Regions from separate parts of the Kitasatospora hibisci genome, predicted to be linked through region 2. Evidence: riboswitches for the same ligand, from Rfam matches in the RefSeq annotation. Region 2 holds a riboswitch; the other holds the start of a gene.
The links. A riboswitch is a leader RNA that binds a small molecule or an ion and turns the genes downstream of it on or off. The one in region 2 is predicted to bind thiamine pyrophosphate.
Positions count from the first base shown of each region.

Region 1: linked by a shared signal. The riboswitch ahead of ACF9IK_RS18490 (purine-cytosine permease family protein) and the one ahead of thiO (glycine oxidase ThiO) in region 2 are both predicted to bind thiamine pyrophosphate.

Region 1 is NZ_CP171642.1:4,287,241-4,291,445, forward strand. It holds gene ACF9IK_RS18485 (glycerophosphodiester phosphodiesterase) at 1-190, opposite strand, end outside; gene ACF9IK_RS18490 (purine-cytosine permease family protein) at 275-1,726, opposite strand; TPP riboswitch at 1,719-1,867, opposite strand; gene ACF9IK_RS18495 (S1C family serine protease) at 2,118-3,812, shown strand; tRNA gene ACF9IK_RS18500 (tRNA-Ser) at 3,875-3,962, shown strand; gene ACF9IK_RS18505 (peptidoglycan-binding protein) at 4,159-4,205, shown strand, end outside.
Region 2 is NZ_CP171642.1:5,949,232-5,953,436, forward strand. It holds gene ACF9IK_RS26055 (thiazole synthase) at 1-405, opposite strand, end outside; gene thiS (sulfur carrier protein ThiS) at 409-618, opposite strand; gene thiO (glycine oxidase ThiO) at 615-1,784, opposite strand; TPP riboswitch at 1,776-1,888, opposite strand; gene ACF9IK_RS26070 (NAD(P)/FAD-dependent oxidoreductase) at 1,973-3,178, shown strand; gene ACF9IK_RS26075 (Rv2175c family DNA-binding protein) at 3,242-3,607, shown strand; gene thiE (thiamine phosphate synthase) at 3,604-4,205, shown strand, end outside.

The DNA of each region.
Region 1 (4,205 bases), 1.7 Mb from region 2:
GGACGCAGACCAGCTGACCGTCGGCGGTCACCCGGACGTCGCACTCGACCGCGTCCGCGCCCTCCTCCAGCGCCCGGCGGTAGGCCGCAAGGGTGTGCTCGGGCAGGGCGTGCGAGGAACCGCGGTGCGCGATCACCTGGACGGGCGGCGCGGTGCGCGCCGCCGCAGGCGAGAGATCAGGGCTGGTCACAGCGTCAACGATAAGCGGCGGAAGTGAAGCGGAAGCGAAGACGGCCCCAATCCGCGGGGCCGTCTTCGGGGTGCGGGCGGGCGGTCAGCGCCGGCCGCGGGTCAGCGGGGCGAGCGCCCAGGTGGCCAGGGCGGGCACCAGGAAGCCGAACAGCGAGGCCGAGGTCCACTCCTGCGGGGTGAAGTGCAGGGCCTCCTGGACGGAGGTCCAGAAGTCCGTCCACCAGCCGGCGATCGCGGTCGGCGCGATCAGCTGGTAGACGGCGAAGCCGAGCGCCCACGGCAGCAGCATCAGCCAGCGGGACGGCGCGTCGGCGGCGAGGTTCCAGCCGCGCCGGCCCGCGCCGAGGAAGTAGTCCACCGCCAGCACCGCGAACATCGGCACGAAGACCGAGCCGATCAGGCCGAGGAAGGCGTAGTACGAGTCGGTGAACTCGGTGATCTGCAGCGCCAGGACGGTGATCAGCAGGCCGGTCGCGCCGGTCAGGACCCGGCGGTCGACCTTCGGCAGCAGGTTGTGGACCGACATCGCGGTCGAGTAGACGTTGGCGAAGGACTGGTCGGTCTCGCGCAGCACCAGCACCAGCAGGAAGAGCCAGCCGGCCCAGACACCCAGGAACGAGTCGAAGATCCTCGTCGCGTCGCCGTCGGCCTGCAGCAGTGCGAACAGGCCGAGCACGTAGCACCAGACCTGGGCGATCGTGTAGCCGGAGAAGCTGCCCCAGAACGCCGCCCGCGGGGTGCGCGAGTGGCGGGTGTAGTCGGCGGCCAGCGGCACGAAGGAGATCGAGACGGCGATCATCGCGTCGGTGGCCCTGAGGAACCCGTGCCAGTTGCCCGCGCCCGGGTCCGGGACGCCGTGGCGGCCCAGCTGGACGGTGAAGTACACCATCGCGACCGCCACCGCCGCGGCGACGAAGCGGCGCAGCACCGCGATCGCGCCCAGCGGCCAGATGGTCAGGGCGGTGGTCACCGCGCCCGCCAGCACGACGAACACCCAGCGGTAGCCCTCGGTGTGCGCCACGGTCTGCGCGCCCATCGCGATGACCAGCAGCTCGTACACGCCCCAGCCGATGCACTGGACGATGTTCAGCACCGTGGGCACGTACGAGAGCCTCGTCCCGAAGAGCCCGCGCAGGTTGGCCATCGCGGGCGCGCCGGTGCGGGCCCCGATCAGCGCGGCGACGCCGAGCATCGCGGTGCCGACCACCGTGCCGACCACGATCGCGGTCACCGCGGCGGCCAGCGACAGCTCGCTGCCGGGCGCGCCGAGCACGGTGGCGGCGGTGGTGAAGCCGATCAGGCTGACGCCGAGGTTCATCCAGAGCGCGAAGTGGTCCCGGAAGCGCAGGGTGCGCGGCGGCTCGGTGTCGAGTACGAGCGGCGCCTCGACCCGCTCGTCCCGCCCCGGACGGTCCAGCACCGCGGTGGAACCGGCGGCGGGGGCCGTGGCGTCGGAGTGAACGGTCGTGGACGACTCGGGGAGATCCTTGGACGCGGGCGCGCCCGAAGAAGAGGATGGCGAAGCAGACGGCATGGCCGATACTCCCTACGCCGGCATTACCCGGACAGGTTCCGGCGGTCTGCGCCCCCTCGACGGTCCGTCCACGGATCCCGTGGCGTACGGTCGACCGGCGCACTCTCAGCCTGGTGGGTCCAAGCTCCCGCGTGTCAGTTTGGAGCGACAGGCTAACCGCCCAGGTGGGGAACGCCAAGGCCGTGGTCCCGGCGGTCCGCATCGCGGGACGGCGCACCGTCGGGGCGGGGGCGCGGCAGGGGGCCGTGCGGGGGCGCCGCGGGTGGCCCCGGCACGTGCTGTTGGGCCGGGCTAAGGATTCTTATGAGTTCTTCAGAAGGGTCCTTACGACAATCGAATCGGGTGTGCGAAAAACTATGGTTGTTGGTCCTGTCAGCTATGGAGGTCGTCCGTGAGCACCGAGCGCGAGGTTGGGTCCACCGGGCCGCAGGGGGAGCCCTCCGGCCAGGGGGTGGGCGGTCCCGCTCCTGACGGTTCGGCGCAGTCCGCGCCCACCCCCGCAGCGGCGCCCGAGGCCGACTACACGCTGGCCGAGGCGGCGCCCGCCGCGCCGGCGGCCGGCGGGTCCACGCCGACGCTGGCGTTCGGCAAGGTCAGCGCCCCCGAGCCGGCCGCTCCGGTCGCCCCGGCCGCTCCCGCCGCCGCCCCGACCGCGGCGGACACCGGGTACATCGACGCCCCGCCCCCGGTCCTGCCGCCCGCCGCGCCGGCCGCCCAGGCCGCGCCCGCCGGCTACCCGTACGCGGCGCCCGCCGTCGCGGCCCACGACCCCTACGCCGCCCCGGGTGCGCCCGGCGCCACCGGCCAGCACCACCCGTTCGGCGCCGGTCAGCCGCTGGGCGGCTGGGGTGCGCACGACGTCACCCCCGGAGCCCCCGGAGCCCCCGGTGGCCCCGGCTACCCGGGCGGCCCGCTCGGCTACCCCGCCGACCACCCCGGCACCCCCGGGCACGGCGCCCCGCGCAAGAAGCGCGGCGGCCTGTTCGCCCTGATCGCCGCGGTCGCCCTCGTCGCCGGTGTGGCCGGCGGCGCGGTGGGCGTGACCGTCGCCGACCGCGACGGCAAGAGCGTCGCCTCCGCGGACGACCACCGGAGCACCACCGTCCAGGCCAGCAGCCCGCAGAAGAACGAGCCCGCCCCCGGCTCGGTGGCCGGCATCGCGCAGAAGGCGCTGCCCAGCGTCGTCACCATCAAGGCCCAGGGCAACGGCGAGTCCGGCACCGGCACCGGCTTCGTCTTCGACACCGAGGGCCACATCCTCACCAACAACCACGTCGTCGCGCCCGCCTCCAACGGCGGCAAGCTGACGGTCAAGTTCGCGGACGGCAGCTCCTACGCCGCCTCCGTGCTCGGCCGCGCCGAGGGCTACGACGTCGCCGTGGTGAAGCTGGACACGCCGCCCAAGGGCAAGCTGACGCCGCTTCCGCTGGCCGACTCCGACAAGGTCAACGTCGGCGACTCCACCATCGCCATCGGTGCCCCGTACGGCCTTGAGTCCACCGTCACCACCGGCATCATCAGCGCCAAGGACCGTCCGGTCGCCTCCGGCGACGAAACCGGGGCCCAGTCCTCGTACATGAACGCCCTTCAGACCGACGCGTCGATCAACCCCGGCAACTCCGGCGGCCCGCTGCTCGACTCCACCGGTGCGGTGGTCGGCATCAACTCGGCGATCCAGTCCAACACCTCCAGCACCGGCCGGGCCGGCAGCATCGGCCTCGGCTTCGCCATCCCGATCAACCAGGCCAAGTGGGTCGGCGAGACCCTGATCAAGACCGGCAAGCCCGTCTACGCCAGGCTCGACGTGCTGCGCAACGACGACTACAAGGGCGAGGGTGCGCAGATCCAGACCCGCGACATCCAGGGCACGCCCGCCGTCACCCCCGGCGGCGCGGCCGACAAGGCCGGCCTCAAGCCGGGCGACGTCATCACCAAGCTCGGCGGCGTCCCGATCGACAACGGCCCCGCCCTGGTGAGCCGCATCTGGACCCACAAGCCCAACGAGACCGTCGACGTCGAGTACACCCGCAACGGCCAGACCTTCAACACCAAGGTCACCCTCAGCGAGCGCGTCGGCGACAACTGACGGCGGCCTCCGGAAACCGTGTGCACCGAATCCCGCCGGAACCGTTAGGCTGACCTCCGCCTGGAGAGCTGCCCGAGCGGCCTAAGGGAACAGTCTTGAAAACTGTCGTGCGGTGACCCCGTACCGTGGGTTCGAATCCCACGCTCTCCGCTGGTAGGAGAACCACCTGCTCAGGGCGGGTGCCGGAAGGATCCGGCACCCGCCTTTTGCGTTCGGTGGGGCCGGAGCGGAGGGCGGAATTCACCTGAACGGGGGGTTTGGGGCCGAGGTGTCCTCGGGGTGGAGCCGGTGTCTCGTGTGTCGGGGGTAAGGGGCGGACTGCCCTGGGCCCGGCGAGGAGAGACAGATGGCCTGGTACCCCGGCGCGGAGAAGATGGAGCTCCAGCCCGAGTC
Region 2 (4,205 bases):
CACGGTGAAGCCGTCGTCGACCAGCGTCTCGGCGGCGTCGAGCAGCTCGATGGGGTCCGGCAGCAGGGTCCGCTCGTCGGCGATGACCTCCAGCTTCACCCAGTCGGTGCCGAGCGCCTCGCGGGCCAGCCGGGCCGTCAGCACGGCCTCGCCGGCGGTGAAGCAGCCGGCCGTGTTGGGCAGCACCCGGATGCCGTTGCGGGTCAGTACGTCCAGGACGGAGCCCTGGGTGCCGGGATCGACCCGCCGCATCGCCACGGTGGTCAGCTCGGTGCCGGAGATCCGCAGTGCCTGCTCCAGCACCTCCAGACTGGGGGCACCGCCGGTGCCCATGATCAGGCGGGAGCCGAAGGCCGTCCCGGCGATGGTGAGGACGTCCTTGTCGTCGAGTGTGGTGTCGGCCATCGGTCAGCCCCCCTGGACGGCGGTGAGGATCTCGATCCGGTCGCCCGCCGAGAGCAGGGTGTCCGGCCACGAACTGCGTGGCACCACGGCCTCGTTGAGCGCAGCGGCGACGCCGGAGTGGGCCTTGCTCAGGGTGGCCACCACTTCGGCGAGCGTGGTCGCGGCGGGCACCTCGCGCGGCCGGCCGTTGACGGTGAGGGGGATGTCGCTCATGCGGGGACCTTCGTGGTGAAGCGAGTGGGGGAGAAGGGCTCGCCGATGGCCGGGACGGTGCCGGTGGCCAGGTACTCGGCGAGCAGGTCGGCGGTCACCGGGGTGAGCAGCACGCCGTTGCGGTAGTGACCGGTCGCGGCGACCAGGCCCGGCAGGGCGGTCGGCCCGAGCAGCGGCGCGTTGTCCGGCGAGCCCGGGCGGAGTCCGGCGGAGGTCTCCACCAGCGGCAGCTCGGTGATCCCGGGGACCAGGTCGTGGGCGTCGCGCAGCAGTTCGTAGACGCCGCCGGCGGTGACGGTGGTGTCGTAGCCCTGCTCCTCGCTGGTCGCGCCGATCACCAGCTCGCCGTTCTCGCGCGGGACCAGGTAGAGGTGCTGCCCGCGCACCACCGCGCGGACGTTGCGGGACAGGAACGGCCGGTACGGCCCGGGGATGCGCAGCCGCAGGATCTGGCCCTTCACCGGGCGGATCGCGGGCAGCACGCCAGGGGGCAGGCCGGGCAGCCGGTGGCTGTGCGGGCCGGCGGCGAGCACGGTCCGCCCGGCCGCCACCACCTCCCCGGCGGCCAGCCGGGCGCCGACCGCCCGGTCGTGCTCGACCAGCAGCTCGACCGCCTCGGCGCGGTGCACGACGACGCCCGCGGCCTCGCAGGCCCGCAGCAGCGCGCTCAGCAGCCGGCGGCCGTCCACCTGGTGGTCGTCGGCGACGTGCAGGCCGCCGCGGACGCCGGGCGCCAGCATCGGCTCCAGCTTGCGGGCCTCCCGCCCGGTCAGCCACTGCGAGTCCAGGCCGAGCCGCTGGTGGAAGGCGTGCAGCTCGCGCAGCTCCGCGCGGTCGTCGGAGTCGAGCGCGACGGCCAGCGTGCCGCAGCGCCGGTAGCCGGTGTCCGCGCCGCCGCCCGCCTCGGCGAGCTCGGCCGCGAAGTCGGCGTACCGCTCGTTCGAGGCCATCCCGAGACGCAACAACGGCTCCTCGCCGTACTGGAGTTCGGTGACCGGGGCGAGCATGCCGGCCGCGACCCGGGCGGCGCCGCCCCCGGGGTCCGGGTCGACCACGTGCACGCGCCCGACCCCGCGCTGTGCCGCCCGCCATGCGACGGCGAGGCCGATGACGCCGCCGCCGATCACCAGGACGTCGGCATGGGTACCCGCTGCCGAGCGTGTCAAAGTCGCTCTCCCTTCGCCGGTATGACCCGGATCAGGTTCGGACGGTCGCGGGCCGTGCCAGCCCGCCTCTCAGCCCGGTACGCCGGGCTCCCGCGATGGTGCCCCCACCTTAACTCCGGGCCTGGTCACGGCTGAAGGCGCGTACGAGGGGTGGGACGGGCCCGGTACCCGCACCGAACGCCAGTACAGTGACGGGCGTGGCAGATCTGAGCGGAACGGATCAGGTGGTCGTGGTCGGGGCCGGGCTGGCCGGGGCGCATTGCGCTTCCGGGCTGCGGCGCGGCGGCTGGCGTGGGCGGATCGTACTGGTGGGCGAGGAGCCGCACGCACCGTACGACCGGCCGCCGCTCTCGAAGGAGGTCCTGCTGGGCAAGGCCGACGCCACCCCGCTGGACATCGACTTCCCGCACCTCGGCATCGAGGTGCTCGCCGGCTGCCGAGCCACCGGGCTGACCCCGGGCGTGCTGCACACCGACGGCGGCGACCTGCCGTACGGCGCGCTGGTGATCGCCACCGGCGCCGCTCCTCGGGTGCTGCCGGGCGCCGAGCGCGCGCACCTGCTGCACACCCTGGACGACGCGCTGGCGCTGCGGGCCCTGTTCCGCCCGGGCCTGCGGCTGGTGCTGGTCGGTGCCGGCTGGATCGGCGCCGAGGTGGCCACCGCGGCCCGCGCGGCCGACTGCCGGGTCACCGTGGTGGAGGCGGGCCCGGCGCCGGTCCCCGGCGCGCTGCCGACCGAGGTCGGCCGGGAGATGGCCGCCTGGTACGCCGAGGCCGGGGTGGAGCTGCGCTGCGACGCCGCCGTCGCGGCGGTCGAGCCCGGCGCGGTGCTGCTGGCGGACGGCTCGCACCTGCCGGCCGACGAGGTGGTGGTCGGCATCGGCGTCCGCCCGGCGACCGACTGGCTGGCCGGCTCGGGCGTCGAGCTGGACGCCGCCGGTGCCGTCGTCGTGGACGACCGGCTGCGCACCAGCCTGCCTGGCGTCTTCGCGGCCGGCGACTGCGCGAACTACCCGTCCGCCCGCACCGGCGCCCGGCTGACCGTCCAGCACTGGGACCACGCGCTGCAGTCCGGCCAGGCCGCGGCCGCCTCGGTGCTCGGTGCGGACGCGCCCTACGACCCGGTGCCGTACTTCTGGTCGGAGCAGTTCGGCCGGATGGTGCAGTACGTCGGCCGGCACGGCGCGGGGGACGAGCAGGTCCGGCGCGGCTCGCCGCAGGACCCGACCTGGGCGGTGCTCTGGCTGCGCGACGGCGCGCTGCGGGCCGTGCTCACGGTGGACCGCCCGCGCGACCTCACGCAGGCCCGCCGGCTGGTCGAGCGCGGCGCGGTGCTGGATCCGGTCCGGGCGGCGGACCCTTCGGTGCCGCTGAAGGCGGCCGTCGCGGGGTAGGGCCCGGCCCGCGCGAGCGGCCGGTTGGTGCGCCGGGGGCCGCGGAGGTGGCAGTCTGGTGCCGTGAGTGAGATCGAAGCCAAGATTGAGTCCCTGGTCCCCGAGTGGCTGTACCTGCCCGACATCTCCGAGCGGTGGGGCGTCGTGGTCACCGAGGTCCGCAACATGGTCAAGAAGGGTGACCTCATCGCGGTGCGCCGCGGCCCCAACAGGTCGCTGCAGGTCCCGGCCGCCTTCATCGACGACGCCGGCCCGGTCAAGCACCTGGTCGGCACGGTGACCGTGCTGCGCGACAGCGGGTTCAGCGACGAGGAGATCCTGGAGTGGATGTTCACCGAGGACCCGTCGCTGCCCGGCACCCCGGTCCAGGCGCTCTGGGAGAACCGCGCGACCGAGGTGAAGCGCCGCGCCCAGGCGATGGCGCTGTGACCACCGCGACGCCCGGCGCGGCGGCCCGCGAGCGGCTCGCCGACGCCCGGCTCTACCTCTGCACCGACGCCCGCCGCGAGCAGGGCGACCTCGCGGAGTTCCTGGACGCCGCGCTGGCCGGCGGGGTGGACATCGTCCAGCTCCGCGACAAGGGCCTGGAGGCCAGGCAGGAGCTGGCCGCGCTGGAGGTGTTCGCCGACGCCTGCCGTCGCCACGGCAAGCTGCTCGCCGTCAACGACCGGGCCGACGTCGCGCACGCCGCCCGCCCGGACGTGCTGCACCTGGGCCAGGACGACCTGCCGGTGCCGGCCGCCCGCGCCGTCCTCGGCGAGGACGTGATCATCGGCCGCTCGTGCCACGCCGAGTCCGAGGTGGACGCGGCGATCGCCGAGCAGGGCGTGGACTACTTCTGCACCGGCCCGGTCTGGCCCACGCCGACCAAGCCGGGCCGCCACGCGCCGGGCCTCGGCCTGGTCGGGTACGCCGCGAAGCAGCCCACCGACCGGCCGTGGTTCGCCATCGGCGGCATCGACCTGGGCAACCTGGACGAGGTGCTGGCCGCCGGCGCCCGCAGGATCGTGGTGGTCCGCGCGATCAC